DNA from 3 places in the Vibrio sp. NH-UV-68 genome. Region 2 is predicted to be linked to each of the others. Evidence: predicted binding sites of a transcription regulator. Region 2 holds the regulator's gene; each other region holds the start of a gene.
The links. The regulator CRP, encoded in region 2, controls carbon source genes, mostly activating them, when cyclic AMP is high. The targets are predictions, from matches to a motif close to TGTGANNNNNNTCACA.

Region 1 (5,098 bases), 1.1 Mb from region 2:
TACACGCGTTGAGGGCGTAATCAGTGCCAAGGTCTTATTTGCGACCGAAAAACTGATCATTGAAACCGAACATGCCGATGTGGTTACGCAAGTAGAGAGCGCCATTATTGATAGCGGTTTTTCTTTTGCCACTAACCAACAGCCTCAAAGCACCCCGTCAGCGTCACGTTGGCCATCGGTGATAAAACACAACACCCAGATTTTGGCGATTGCTTTGGCGATGATAATTGCTGCAATCATGCAACCTATTTCCCCTCAATTAAGCCACGGTTTATTCGTGTTCACTTGTTTGGCTGGGCTTTATCCCATCGGACGCAAAGCTATTACTTTAGCTAAGTCAGGTACACCATTCTCTATTGAAACCTTGATGAGTGTTGCGGCACTCGGCGCGTTATATCTGGGAGAAACGGTCGAGGCGGCAATGGTGTTGCTGCTGTTTTTGATTGGTGAGCGCCTTGAAGCTTTTGCTGCTTCGCGGGCCCGCAGTGGAGTTAAGGCACTGATGGCGTTAGTGCCAGAAAATGCCACGAAAATAGTTAATGGTCAGCGAACCTTGGTTGGCGTCAGTGAATTACAACCTAGCGATATTATCGAAGTATCACCGGGTGGAAGACTGCCAGCCGACGGACGCTTGATTGAAGGAACGGCCAGTTTTGATGAAAGTGCGTTGACAGGGGAGTCGATACCTGTCGAGCGGGGGCAAGGTGATGCGGTCATTGCTGGCGCCGTTGTGGTTGATAAAGTGGTGCGATTGGCTGTGACATCAAAACAAGGTGAGAACGCGATAGACCGGATTCTTCATTTGATTGAAGAGGCGGAATCACGTAAAGCACCACTTGAACGTTTCCTTGATAAGTTCAGTCGCTGGTACACACCGTTAATGATGCTGGTGGCGCTTATTGTGATTATTATGCCGCCCCTTGTGTTTGCTCAGTCTTGGGAAACTTGGATCTACCGTGGTTTGGCACTGCTGTTAATTGCCTGTCCATGCGCACTGGTGATCTCCACACCTGCGGCGATTACCTCTGGCTTAGCGGCGGCCGCGCGTCGTGGTGCTTTGATTAAAGGGGGGGCGGCATTAGAACAATTAGGCCAAATTGAAACCGTGGCCTTTGATAAAACGGGCACCTTAACGCAAGGCAAACCTCAAGTGACTGATGTGATCGGTCTTAGTGGTTGGTCGTCAGAGTCTGTGCTTGAAAAAGTCGCAGCGATTGAAGTTGGCTCTAGTCATCCATTGGCGATTTCTGTGGTTGAAAAAGCGAAACAATGTGGACTTAAGATCGTTGAAGCAGAGCACAAACAAGCGTTGGTTGGCAGTGGCGTTCGCGGTGTTATCGATGGGGTTGACTATCAAGTTCTCGCACCTAGTCGGATTCAGGTCAAGGTGAGCAACACGATAACAACGCAAATAGAACAACTTGAAGCACAAGGAAAAACGGTGGTGGTCGCTTTGCAAGCAACTGACATTATTGGTTTGGTTGCGTGGCAAGACACGTTGCGAGAAGACTCGTACCAAGCGGTGAGTGCGTTAAAGGCTCTGGGTATTAATTCGATTATGCTCACGGGTGATAACACGCGTAGCGCTGATGCGGTAAGCGCCATGATTGGCATTGATTATAAGGCGGAGCTACTGCCTCAAGATAAAGTGACTTACGTTGAGCAACTGAGCAAAGACGTCAATGTTGCGATGGTGGGCGATGGGATTAATGATGCACCAGCGATGAAAGCCGCTCATATAGGTATCGCAATGGGTGGAGGAACCGATGTCGCTTTAGAAACGGCCGATGCCGCCCTGACGCATAATCGATTAACTGAGCTGGCGGGTATGATTGAACTATCACGCGCTACTGTGGCGATTATTCGACAGAACATAGCGCTAGCGCTCGGCCTTAAAGGCGTCTTCTTGGTGACAAGTTTGCTGGGTATTACCGGGTTGTGGGTTGCGGTATTAGCTGACAGCGGGGCGACCGCTATTGTCACGCTCAATGCATTACGCTTGTTGAAATTTAACTCGAAACAGGTTTAATCCATCTACACTGACAATGGCCCTTGCCTCTATGACGTGAGGGCTGTTTTTTATGCAACTACCTTACTCGGTTTGCTTAAAAGTGTGATGCAAACCGATTTTACGTGCAATGTTGATATTTGTTGCGCTCATTGTTGTGATTGGTGTCACTATAAGAGTTTGGTTTGTTAGTTAAAGTATAACCGTACCCGATGAATTTAAGAGCGTAAAAGTCGAACAAACGACGGTGCTACGCCACAATAAGGAGCTCCCCTATGTCTCAAGCTGTATTCCACCTTGGTGTTACTGAATCTGATCTTGCTGGTGCTACATTAGCGATTATTCCTGGTGATCCAGCGCGTGTACAAAAGATTGCTGAAGAGATGGAAAATCCAGTATTTCTTGCTAGTCACCGTGAGTACACTCTCTACCGTGCAGAGCTAGACGGTAAGCCTGTTGTGGTTTGTTCTACTGGTATCGGTGGCCCGTCAACATCAATTGCTGTTGAAGAGCTTGCTCAGCTTGGTGTGCGTACTTTCTTACGTGTTGGTACCACTGGTGCGATTCAGTCACACGTGAATGTCGGTGATATGATTGTGACGACGGGATCAGTTCGCCTTGACGGTGCGAGTCTTCACTTTGCGCCGATGGAATTCCCTGCTGTGGCAGATTTTGAAATTGCAACCGCAATGAAAGCCGCAGTAGAAGAATCAGGGGCAACAGTACACATGGGTGTGACGGCATCTAGTGATACGTTCTACCCTGGTCAAGAGCGTTACGATACTTTCTCTGGCCGCGTTGTGAAGCGTTTCCAAGGGTCGATGCAAGAGTGGCAAGACATGGGTGTGCTGAACTTCGAAATGGAATCAGCAACCTTACTTACCATGTGTGCAAGCTCTGGCCTTAAAGCGGGTTGTGTTGCAGGGGTTATCATCAACCGTACCCAGAAAGAGATTCCAGATCATGCCACGTTGAAAGAAACAGAAGCACGCTCAATCAAAGTGGTGGTTGAAGCGGCTCGTAAAATGTTATAAGCAACGTTTAGCACATATAAAAACCTCGCTTTGGCGAGGTTTTTTGCTTTTAATCAAGGCTAATAGCCAGTTATTCGTTGCTACTTACTGGCTCTACTCGGCTATTATCGAGCATGATTTTTTGGTACTCGCCACTGGCATAGAGCGTTTTCATTCCTTGGGAAAATACGTCAATTAGCATTTCACTGCGGGCAGAATTTTGTTTGGAAAATAGAATCGTCATTTCATCTTCAAATATCGGCTTATCGTCGACTTTTATCAGAGCGGCTTCGTCTTGTGAGAGGGTATTTTTTATCAGATATTTACCGCGAATAGCGCCAGTGGGGTAGGCGTCTATCCGTCGTTTGACCAGTTTGGCAAAATTGGTTTCTTCATCAATGGACACCATTTGCGTTATACCGGCTTGGTTTAAGTAAAAAAGCGGTTGGTAGTCTTGGGTTGCCCCGATGGTATAATTATTTAAATCGGTTAATTGTTGCCAAGAAAAGTTAACCTCAAGGTGATAAAAGAACACCACGGTCTGAGTAAAAACGGCTTCCGAGTAAAGAAACAGTTTGCTACGTTCTGAATTGCGTATCCATGGAAATGTCCCATCATATTTCCCCTCACTGGCTAGTTTGAAAGAGCGAGACCATGGAAAATAATCTAATTGCACCTGATAGCCTTGGCTCTCAAAGGCTTTGACAACAACCCGCTGCGCAACTTGTTGTTCAGGATCATTCGATGAACTGGTATATGGCGGCCACTCGCCAATCGCAAATCTAACCACCTTATCTTGCGCTATAATGGCAGTGCTAAAGATCAACGTGCTAATTACGATCAGTAGTTGTGTCATGACGGTTCCAACCTAGAAAACTTAGTACTAATTCTAGTTTATGACACCATATTTAGCTTTATTAAGACGGAATGTTATGGCTAAGAGAGAACGGCTCGCTCCGAGAGCCGTATTCACTGACAACTTACCGCTATCGTGCCGTTGGGTTAACTAAATGCGATTTTAGGTAATGGCTGATAGAGGTTTTCAGTCATGTCTGACAACATTTGGTCATAGACTTGTGAGATAACCAACGAGATATCCGTCGCGAGTTGATACAAGTCTTCATTGCTGAGCGTGAGATCGTCACAGGCATTGATCTCAGTTAACGTGTGCATTGCCTTAGAGCTTAGTGGCGACGCAACTGACAAGGGGCTTATGATCGACAACTGATTCAGCTTTCGACGCATCTTATCGCAGTAGTATTTGACGCGCAGCATGCCTTCAGCATCATTTGAGTCCTGAATGGAAATCCGCAATTGTGTCAGTACTTCCATGCTATCGAGGACCTGCTGCCAGTTCATATGATACTCATCACTAATGTCTTCACGACCAGATTCAATTAACCAAGCAATCGCGATTTCATCCATCAAAAACATGCAGTGCCGGATAGTCTTACCGTGTAACACCTGATTGCGAGCAACGGAGCGTTTATCCCACTCTTTATGCAGTGCCTTTAGCTTGAGTTGTAGGATCCGGTACATAGGTTTGTTTTCAAATTGAGCGTTGGCAATGAGCTCGTTTGAGCATGCCATCATGGCATCGTAATTGTCTTCGAGCTTAGCTTGATGAAGGTCAAAATGATGGCTGGTCAGCGCTTGATGGGTCATGGCCCGATGTTGGCGACTTAACAGTAAAATCTGTCGTAGAGAAACGAGAATATCGAACTTACGTTCTAATCCTGTATAACGTTGTCTTGAAAAATAAAACATCGTCAGCAAAATAAGCATGGAAATAATCAGAGAAACCAGCACAAACATAACCTACTCCTTGTCAATATGTACTACCAAAGGGGTAAGGCACTTTTGATGCCAAGAATTAAGTCCATATAAAACAATTACTTACAATAAATTGGTTCTATCTAATGCCCAATAGTGGTGCAACTAGGCACCGAAAGTGTGAGTTTGGGCACAAAAAAAGCCCCGCTACAGAGAGCGAGGCTTAAGGTTAAAGTTAGCGCAGGTTACATCACACGCATACCTGGCTGAGCACCTTCATGAGGCTCAAGAATCCATAGATCGC
Region 2 (5,098 bases):
GGTAGCTCAAGCGCTGCACGTCAGTGATGGTGATTTCGTGCGTATGTTGCCTCAGTAAACAAAGGATAGAGTAATGACACATTGGATTGCAGGAGAATGGGTCGCAGGACAAGGCGAGCCAATCGATTCACTAAGCCCATACAACAATGAGGTGGTTTGGCAAGGCGACAGCGCCACTCCGGCTCAAGTTGATGCCGCAGTCAGTGCTGCGCGTACAGCGTTTTTGAGTTGGAAAAAACTCAGCTTCGCAGAACGTGAAGCCGTGGTACTGGCCTTTGCACAACAAGTAAAAAACAACAGCGAACATATCGCTGAAATCATTGCCAAAGAAACGGGTAAACCGATTTGGGAAACGCGCACTGAAGCGGCAGCAATGGCCGGAAAAATTGCGATTTCGATCCGTGCTTACCACGAGCGTACTGGTGAGTCACAGCGTGAAGCGGCGGGCAATCAAATTGTACTGCGCCACCGTCCGCTGGGGGTGATGGCGGTATTTGGTCCGTATAACTTTCCAGGCCACTTACCTAATGGTCACATTGTCCCAGCGCTGCTTGCGGGTAATACCGTGGTATTTAAACCTTCTGAGCAAACGCCGTTAACCGGTGAGTTTGCCATGAAGCTTTGGGAGCAAGCCGGCCTGCCTAAAGGGGTTATCAACCTAGTTCAAGGCGCCAAAGAGACCGGTATTGCGCTTGCTGACGCCAAAGGTATCGATGGCGTGCTGTTTACCGGCAGTGCTAATACGGGGCATATCTTGCATCGCCAATTTGCTGGTCAACCGGATAAGATGTTGGCACTAGAGATGGGCGGCAATAACCCGATGGTAATCTCTGAACATTATGGTGAGGTTGATGCGACGGTTTACACCATTATCCAGTCAGCTTTCATCAGTGCTGGTCAACGCTGTACCTGTGCTCGTCGACTGTATGTTCCGGTTGGTGAAAAAGGCGATATCCTAGTTAGCAAGTTGGTCGAAGCTACGCAGAAAATTCGTGTTGATCAGCCATTCGCTGAACCTGCCCCTTTTATGGGTCCACAAATTTCTAAAGCGGCCGCAGACTTTATTCTCAATGCCCAAGCGAATTTACAACAGCTTGGTGGCGTAAGCTTAGTGGAAGCGAAAGCGGGCGAAGCGGCGTTTGTTTCTCCTGGCATCATTGACGCGACGGCGATTGAGCAACTGCCAGATGAAGAGTACTTTGGTCCACTTCTGCAACTGGTTCGTTATCAGACGCTTGAACAAGCGGTCGAGCTTGCCAACGATACCCGTTTTGGTCTGTCTGCAGGCTTAGTCTCAACCCAAGATAGCGAGTGGGATTATTTTGTCGATCATATTCGTGCTGGGATTGTTAACCGTAATCGTCAACTTACGGGAGCAAGCGGTGACGCGCCATTTGGCGGTCCGGGTGCGTCAGGTAATTTGCGCCCTAGTGCTTTTTACGCCGCGGATTACTGCGCTTACCCTATGGCTTCAATGGAAGGGGAGGCGACCGTGCTTCCCGCGACGTTGAGCCCAGGTGTTGAACTGTAACTCCATAATAATATTAATAATAAGGGATTCCCTTGTTGCCCCGATATCGGGGCCTACAACGTCACAGGCTCAAGGCTATCGGATTGACTCGCTGGACATGTCGGTCCGATAGCCTTTTTTTATTGATACTCACAACGTAAACAACCCCAACAAGGAGGCGTTATGACGCCAGATGTTTTATTCCAATCGTTATGGAATGACTATATTCAACGCTTGTGTCCATCTGCTGAAAAAGTGCATCAATTGCTGCAAGAAGACGAAGCATTGATCAACGATCATATTGCGCTGCGAACGTTTAATGTTGCGCCTTTGGGCATTGCAACGCTAGCGCAGCCATTTTTGGATATCGGTTATACGCCGTGTGGTGACTACCTGTTTGAAAGTAAAAAGCTGGTGGCTAAACACTTTGAACATCCTGACCCAAAACAGCCTAAGGTCTTTATCAGTGAGTTGAAAGTAGAAGAGTGTTCTGAGTCGCTGCAAACGATCGTGGCTAAGCTGGTTGAGCAATTGGATCACAGTAAGCTAAAAGGTCATGAGTTCTTGTATGGTGGGCGTTTATGGGATTTAAGTTTTGCCGATTATCAAACGCTTGCGACTGAGAGTGAGTATGCCTCATGGCTGGCCGCGCATGGATATGGTGCCAATCATTTTACTGTCAGCGTTAATCAGTTGAAGGCATTTGATGAAGTGACGGCGGTCAATGACCATTTGCGTCAATCGGGCTTCACTATTAATGAATTTGGCGGTGAAGTGAAAGGCTCTCCAGAAGTACTTCTTGAGCAATCGTCGACCATGGCTGACAAAGTGTCGGTCGACTTTGCCGATGGCGCTCAAGTGATACCGGGCGGTTTCTATGAGTTTGCTAAGCGCTATCCGATGAGCAATGGTGAACTTTACCCGGGGTTTGTTGCGGCATCAGCTGATAAGATTTTCGAGAGTACGAATGGCTAGTCATTCTGCTATCAATAAGTCGTGATAGCCAGTGTCATTCTAAACAGCGAGGCACGAGCGTGATTCAGAATCTAATCACCACACACTCAAAGCCCAGATTCCGTAGAGCTTGTCCGTTACTTCTGGAATGACATGAGTCCAAAAAAATAAAAAGCCATCAATGGAAACATTGATGGCTTTTAACATTTCTAAACGTTAATTGAGATTAACGTGTGCCGTACACAACAATAGTTTTGCCGTGGGCAGAAATTAAGTTTTGCTCTTCAAGCATCTTCAAGATACGACCTACAGTCTCACGAGAACAGCCAACAATTTGGCCGATTTCCTGACGAGTGATCTTGATTTGCATACCGTCTGGGTGAGTCATCGCATCAGGTTGTTTTGCAAGGTTAAGTAGCGTTTGCGCGATACGGCCAGTAACGTCTAGGAACGCAAGGTCACCGACTTTTTGGCTTGTCACTTGTAGACGACTTGCCATTTGCGCTGACAGACGCATTAAGATGTCTGGGTTAACTTGAATTAGCTGACGGAATTTCTTGAATGAAATCTCCGCGACTTCACAAGGAGATTTTGCTCGAACCCATGCGGTACGTTCTTGATCTTCTTCGAACAAGCCAAGTTCGCCAATAAAGTCGCCTTGGTTGAGGTAAGAAAGAATCATTTCTTTACCTTCTTCATCCTTGATAAGTACCGCCACAGAACCTTTTACGATGTAGTACAAAGTTTCTGCTTTTTCGCCCGCATGGATCAGCGTGCTTTTTGATGGGTACTTATGAATATGACAATGTGAAAGAAACCATTCTAATGTTGGATCGGTTTGAGGTTTACCTAGAACCATAATATCTCACTTCCTCTGCAGGGTATGCTTGCTGCTTTCCATGTTGTAGCTAAGCCTTAGATTAAGACTTGCTAGGATAAGAGCACTTTATAAATGCTGCAAGCCAACTTGTGTTTCGGTAACAAATAGTATCCTTTTTCGAAAACGATTTCTTGATTTTAATCGGGTCCGGATAAGGTTTTACTATACAAAAATGTGCACATGATCACGGTATGAAAAGTAATCGTGTTTTAGCTGTGAGCTCTAGCCAATTTTTCCAGTTTCAATTAATTGTTGCAGGATCGGCCTGACAATTAGCTCCATGGCGAAACTCATTTTACCGCCTGGCACAACCAGTGTGTTATGGCGTGACATAAATGAGCCATCAATCATGGCGAGTAAATAAGGGAAGTCGACATTCTTGATACCACGTAATCGAATGACGACAAAACTCTCATCTAAACTTGGAATGCCTTTAGCGTTGAGCGGGTTGGAGGTGTCGACCGTAGGGACACGTTGAAAGTTAATGTGGGTGCGCGAAAACTGCGGAGTAATGTAGTTCAGATAGTCGTCCATTGAACGAACAATCGAATCCATCACCGCTTCTCGTGAGTGGCCGCGATCGCGAGTATCACGAACAAACTTTTGAATCCACTCTAAGTTGACGATCGGCACCATTCCAATTAGGAAATCGACATGTTGCGCGACGTTGACTTCACCATCGACCACGCCACCGTGCAAACCTTCATAAAAGAGAACGTCTGAATTTTCCGGAAGATCTTGCCAAGGGGTGAAGGTGCCGGGCATTTGATTATAAGGCACTGCTTCATCGAAGGTATGCAGGTAACGACGCATCTGGCCTATCCCTTCTTGGCCATACTTACGAAAGAACTCGGCGATGGCACCAAAATCATTCGCTTGTGGGCCAAAGTAGCTGATGTGGCGACCTTGTTCACGTGCTTTGCGTATTTCGACGTCCATCTCTGGACGGGTAAAACGGTGGAAGCTATCCCCTTCAATCCAAGCGGGTTTAATGCTCATCATGTTGAACATTTTACGGAACGCTTCTGATGTTGTTGTCGTTCCAGCTCCGGAGGAACCAGTTACGGCAATAATTGGGTGTTTTGCTGACATGACAAACCTTGTCTGTAAATAACCATCCTGTATACGCTTACCACTATACCATGCTTTAACTTAGCGTCACGGTATGATGTGCTTTAAAAGCTAAAGTTGGCGTCTGAGTTGAATATCAACCGTTTCATGCAGCTCTGAAAAAACCACAACGGCCTCGCCGGATTCAAGCTGGGTTTTGATTTGGTCGATTTTGTCTTGCAGAGAAATTTCCACATCGCCGTAATCTGTGCCTTCACGCAAGATGAACTCACGGATAAGATTGTCTAGCGTTTGTGGATCGATTTGTTGCCATGGAACGATCATAAATACCTCGTTACTTTATGCTCGGAAATGGAATAAGGCGCGATTATGCTGAAACTGCCAAACTTTGATAGTAGGCGGGCAGAGCCTCTTCAAGCCAAAAGCGCGGTTTGAGTGCGCTGCCGCTGACAAATCCGACATGTCCGCCTTGGTCAAAAAGCCGATAGTCGATGTTTTCTGGCAGCACGTATTTAGGAATGACCGCCTCGGTCATAAACGGATCGTCTTTGGCATGAATAATCTGGGTTGGCAGCTGAATCTGTTTGAGGCGATGAATACCTGAACACTGCTGGTAGTAGTCTTGGGCATCTTTAAACCCGTGCAGTGGTGCGGTGATCAGATCATCAAACTCATACAGTTTA
Region 3 (5,098 bases), 760 kb from region 2:
TGGATCATGAACTCTTGGATATCAACGTTGTTATCAGCGTGCTCACCACCGTTGATGATGTTCATCATTGGTAGAGGCATAGAGAACTGACCAGCAGTACCGTTTAGCTCAGCGATGTGCTCGTATAAAGGCATGCCTTTAGCAGCAGCTGCTGCTTTAGCGTTTGCTAGAGAAACCGCTAGGATTGCGTTAGCGCCGAACTTAGATTTGTTTTCAGTACCGTCTAGGTCAATCATTACTGCGTCGATTGCAGCTTGATCTTTCGCGTCTTTACCCACTAGAGCTTCTGCGATAGCGCCGTTAACTGCTTCAACAGCTTTAAGAACACCTTTACCTAGGAAACGAGCTTTGTCGCCGTCACGTAGCTCAAGAGCTTCACGTGAACCAGTTGATGCGCCAGATGGAGCAGCAGCCATACCTACGAAACCGCCTTCTAGGTGTACTTCAGCTTCTACTGTTGGGTTACCACGTGAATCAATAATTTCACGACCTAGAACTTTAACGATCTTAGACATTGAATGTTTCCTTCTCGTTGAATATATAATGTCAAAATTAAAGGCAGCAGCACAACTAACGCTACTGTCTGTATTCCTTACTTCTCTAATTCGCCGCGTTGGTAATCACCAGCCGCTTTAACGAAACCTGCAAATAGCGGGTGGCCATCGCGAGGTGTTGAAGTGAACTCTGGGTGGAATTGAGCTGCTACAAACCAAGGGTGAGCTGGATTCTCAATCACTTCTACCAATTTCTTGTCTGCAGAAAGGCCTGATACTTTTAAGCCTGCTTTTTCAATCTGTGGACGAAGATTATTGTTCACTTCATAACGGTGGCGATGACGCTCATGGATTGTCGCGCTACCGTAAAGTTCACGTGCTTTGGTACCTTTTTCAAGGTGACATAGCTGCGAACCAAGACGCATAGTACCACCCAAGTCTGACTTCTCAGTACGTTCTTCAACGTTACCTGTCTCGTCAACCCATTCAGTGATTAGACCAACCACTGGGTACTTAGTTTCTTTATTAAATTCTGTTGAGTGTGCACCTTCCATACCCGCAACATTACGTGCGTATTCGATCAGTGCCACTTGCATACCTAGACAGATACCTAAGTAAGGGACTTTGTTTTCACGTGCATATTGTGCCGCTAGGATCTTGCCTTCTACCCCACGGTCACCAAAACCACCAGGAACAAGAATCGCATCTAAACCGTCAAGCAGTTCTACGCCTTTGCTTTCTAGATCTTGCGAGTCCACATACTTAATCTTCACACTTAAACGGTTTTTCAGACCTGCGTGTTTCAGTGCTTCGTTAACCGATTTGTAGGCATCTGGCAGCTCAATATACTTACCAACCATACCAATCGTCACTTCAGCCGTTGGATTAGCTTCTTCATAGATAACCTGTTCCCATTCAGACAGGTTCGCTTCTGGAGCCGTAATACCAAAACGGGTACAAACGAGATCATCAAGCCCTTGAGACTTAATCAACTGTGGGATCTTGTAGATTGAATCTACGTCCTTCATTGAGATAACCGCTTTTTCTGGAACATTACAGAATAGAGCGATTTTCTTACGTTCGTTAGCCGGGATCACACGGTCGCTACGACACACTAGGATGTCAGGCTGAATACCGATAGAAAGCAGTTCTTTTACTGAGTGCTGAGTAGGCTTAGTTTTTACTTCGCCTGCTGCGGCCAGGTAAGGGACAAGAGTCAGGTGCATAAACATCGCACGCTCACGGCCAAGCTCTACCGCTAGTTGGCGAATCGCTTCCATGAATGGCAGTGATTCAATATCACCAACGGTGCCGCCCACTTCGACGATAGCAACGTCATGGCCTTCTGAACCTGCGATAACACGATCTTTGATTGCGTTAGTGATATGAGGAATTACCTGAATGGTAGCGCCTAGATAATCACCACGACGCTCTTTACGAAGAACGTCAGCGTAAACACGACCAGCTGTGAAGTTGTTGCGCTTAGTCATCTTGGTGCGGATGAAACGCTCATAGTGACCTAGGTCAAGATCAGTTTCAGCGCCATCTTCCGTAACGAACACTTCACCATGTTGAGTTGGGCTCATTGTGCCTGGATCAACGTTGATGTAAGGGTCAAGCTTCATCATAGTCACTTTAAGACCACGAGCTTCTAAAATAGCCGCAAGAGATGCTGCTGCAATACCTTTACCTAGAGAGGATACAACCCCGCCAGTAACAAAAATGTAATTTGTCGTCATGTTTAACCTGAAATTGGTTGAATGAGGGAAAATGGATTTCTTCTGGACGGGATATAAATATACCAGAAGCCCCTATCCGCCACAACGTGAAATCTATCACACTGCAATTTTTTATTTTTTGCTTCAAATCAAACTGCGCGTAGAGAAAACGGACATCGAGATATTGTTCTGAGTCACATTTGACTCAGATGCCGCTTTAGCTAATTACGCTATTCACTTTAGCTCATCCTGCTTCACTTGCTGCCAATACTCTTCCAATTGCTCCAATGTACAATCGTTTAATTGTCGTCCGGATTGATCGACTTTATGCTCAATTTCACGAAACCGTCGGGTAAATTTAAGATTAGCCTTAGCCAACGCAACTTCTGGGTTTTTCCCCAAATGACGGGCTAAATTGACCGTAGCAAAGAGCAAGTCCCCGACCTCAAGTTCGACTTTTTCTTCATCAGGCGTCACTTGCAATGCTTCGTCCAACACCTCTTCAATCTCTTCTTGAACCTTATCCGCAACAGGACCAATCGTCGGCCAATCAAAACCATATTTGGCGACTTTCTTTTGTATCTTTGTAGCACGTGAAAGTGCCGGTAAAGAGACTGGTATAGAGTCTAGAATACTTTGCTGCGTTTTGCCTGCTTGTGCTTTCTCTTTGGCTTTTTCCGCTTCCCAGTTAGCATTGATTTGCTCGTCGTTTTCAAACTCAACATCAGAAAAAACATGCGGATGACGACGAGTAAGCTTTTCATTCACCGTCTCAACAACCTGCGAAAAATCAAACAAGTCTTGCTCTTTAGCTAACTGGCTGTAAAAGATCACTTGAAACAACAAATCACCGAGTTCTTCTTTTAAGTTGGGCCAATCTCGATTTTGAATGGCATCCACCACCTCGTAGGTCTCTTCGATGGTGTGCGGAACGATGGTGTCAAAGGTTTGTTTTAAGTCCCAAGGGCAACCGCTTTCTGGGTCACGCAACTTCGCCATGATTTGTTCTAACTGTTCAATTGGATGACTCATTTTTTGTTCCTTTAAACCTTTCTATCTAAAGAAAAAGGTGAGCGGCCAAAACCACTCACCTTTTTATACGTTGATCAATTCTCTAAATAATTGAAGCTGTAGCTAGGCGGCAAGCGAGCGAGCGAGACTCCTGAGCATAGCTCGTCTATGTGATGGAGCGAGTGAGCGCAGGCAACAACGCTATCAGCTTCAAGTATGACGAGAATTTTAGCCGAGGCGTTTAACCGTCATGACATCCTTAATCTGCTCGACACGCTTAGACACTCGTGAGAACACTTCCAAGTTAGTGACTTCCAATCCAAAGTCCATGATGGCCAGCTGTCGACGATAATCAACTCGGTTCTTCATGCTGGTCACTTTGATCTTTTCATTGGCAAACAGCGTGGTGATATCTTTAAGTAGACCACTGCGCTCCATCGCTTCAATCCGCACCGTTAAGATGTATGATCCGACAAAACCACTGCCCCATACTGTATCAATGATACGCTCTGGCGCATGATGGCGCAGTTCCTCTAGCTGTTCACAATCACTACGGTGAACAGAGATACCTCGACCTTGAGTGATGTAACCTGAAATCTCGTCGCCAGGAATCGGCTGACAGCAACGAGCAAGGTGGGTCATTAAGTTATCGACCCCTTCAACCACGACCGCATCTTTCTTCGGACGACTGTGCGTAGGCGCTTTATTGCCCGCTTCTTGCAGTTTTTGAAGCGCTTGCTTATCTTCTTCTTCCGCTGTTGGCTTATTCACTAAAGCATTAATGTGGTTAATGATCTGGTTAATACGCAAATCACCACTGCCGATGCCAACATACAACTCGTCGGCACTATTGACGTTAAAGCGCTTCAATGCATATTGCTGAGCATCTTTAAAGGTTGCGCCAATTTTGCTCAATTCCGCTTCTAAGATCTCGCGCCCTGCTTCGAGGTTTTTCTCGCGCGATTGCTTACGGAACCATGCATTGATCTTGGCACGTGCGCGACCGGAGGTGACAAAGCCCATTGACGGGTTCAACCAGTCTCGCGAAGGGTTCGGCTCTTTGGAGGTAATGATCTCAACTTGATCGCCCATCTGCAGCTTGTGGGTAAACGGGACGATGCGCCCTGCTACCTTAGCTCCAATACAGCGATGACCCACTTCGGAGTGGATATGGTATGCAAAGTCGAGTGGCGTTGCGCCCATCGGCAAATCGACCACATCGCCGCGCGGCGTAAAGGCATAAACACGATCATCAAACACTTGGCTGCGAAGCTCATCAAGCATCTCACCCGAATCGGACATCTCTTCTTGCCAATCAAGCAGTTTACGCAACCAAGTGATTTTTTCGTCGTAGCCACTGCGACTCGCGCCACCTTCTTTGTATTTCCAGTGCGCAGCAACACCCAGTTCAGAATCTTCGTGCATGTCTTTAGTACGGATCTGAATCTCGATGGTTTTGCCTTCTGGCCCTAAGATCACGGTGTGAATCGATTGATAGCCGTTGGGTTTAGGGTTGGCAACGTAATCATCAAACTCACTTGGCAAGTGCCGATATTTGGTATGCACCATGCCCAGTGCGGCGTAGCAGTCTTGCAGTTGATCGGCAATGATACGCACCGCGCGCACGTCGAATAGCTCATCAAAATCTAAGCCCTTCTTCTGCATTTTGCGCCAAATACTGTAGATGTGTTTAGGACGACCGCTGACCTCGGCTTTGATACCTGCAGCTTTCATCTCGGCGGTTAAATCATCAACGAAGTTTTTAATGTATTGCTCACGAACAATACGGCGCTCTGAAAGCTGCTTAGCGATTTGTTTGTAGGTCTCAGGCTGTTGGTAACGAAATGCGTAATCTTCAATTTCCCACTTAAGCTG

Region 1: the regulator CRP is predicted to act here: its motif matches at 2,165-2,180, upstream of udp (uridine phosphorylase).
Region 3: the regulator CRP is predicted to act here: its motif matches at 2,319-2,334, upstream of ViNHUV68_RS11955 (CTP synthase).

The regions. Positions count from the first base shown of each region.
Region 1 covers NZ_CP134975.1:2,241,238-2,246,335, reverse strand. Annotated here, with positions in the region: gene ViNHUV68_RS10115 (zinc/cadmium/mercury/lead-transporting ATPase) at 1-2,029, shown strand, start outside; gene udp (uridine phosphorylase) at 2,284-3,042, shown strand; gene ViNHUV68_RS10105 (substrate-binding periplasmic protein) at 3,113-3,877, opposite strand; gene ViNHUV68_RS10100 (hypothetical protein) at 4,024-4,836, opposite strand; gene metG (methionine--tRNA ligase) at 5,040-5,098, opposite strand, start outside.
Region 2 covers NZ_CP134975.1:241,676-246,773, forward strand. Annotated here, with positions in the region: gene astA (arginine N-succinyltransferase) at 1-58, shown strand, start outside; gene astD (succinylglutamate-semialdehyde dehydrogenase) at 74-1,531, shown strand; gene ViNHUV68_RS01090 (DUF1338 domain-containing protein) at 1,694-2,485, shown strand; gene crp (cAMP-activated global transcriptional regulator CRP) at 2,691-3,323, opposite strand; gene ViNHUV68_RS01100 (phosphoribulokinase) at 3,567-4,436, opposite strand; gene ViNHUV68_RS01105 (YheU family protein) at 4,527-4,739, opposite strand; gene ViNHUV68_RS01110 (hydrolase) at 4,783-5,098, opposite strand, start outside.
Region 3 covers NZ_CP134975.1:2,620,675-2,625,772, forward strand. Annotated here, with positions in the region: gene eno (phosphopyruvate hydratase) at 1-515, opposite strand, end outside; gene ViNHUV68_RS11955 (CTP synthase) at 593-2,233, opposite strand; gene mazG (nucleoside triphosphate pyrophosphohydrolase) at 2,447-3,244, opposite strand; gene relA (GTP diphosphokinase) at 3,452-5,098, opposite strand, start outside.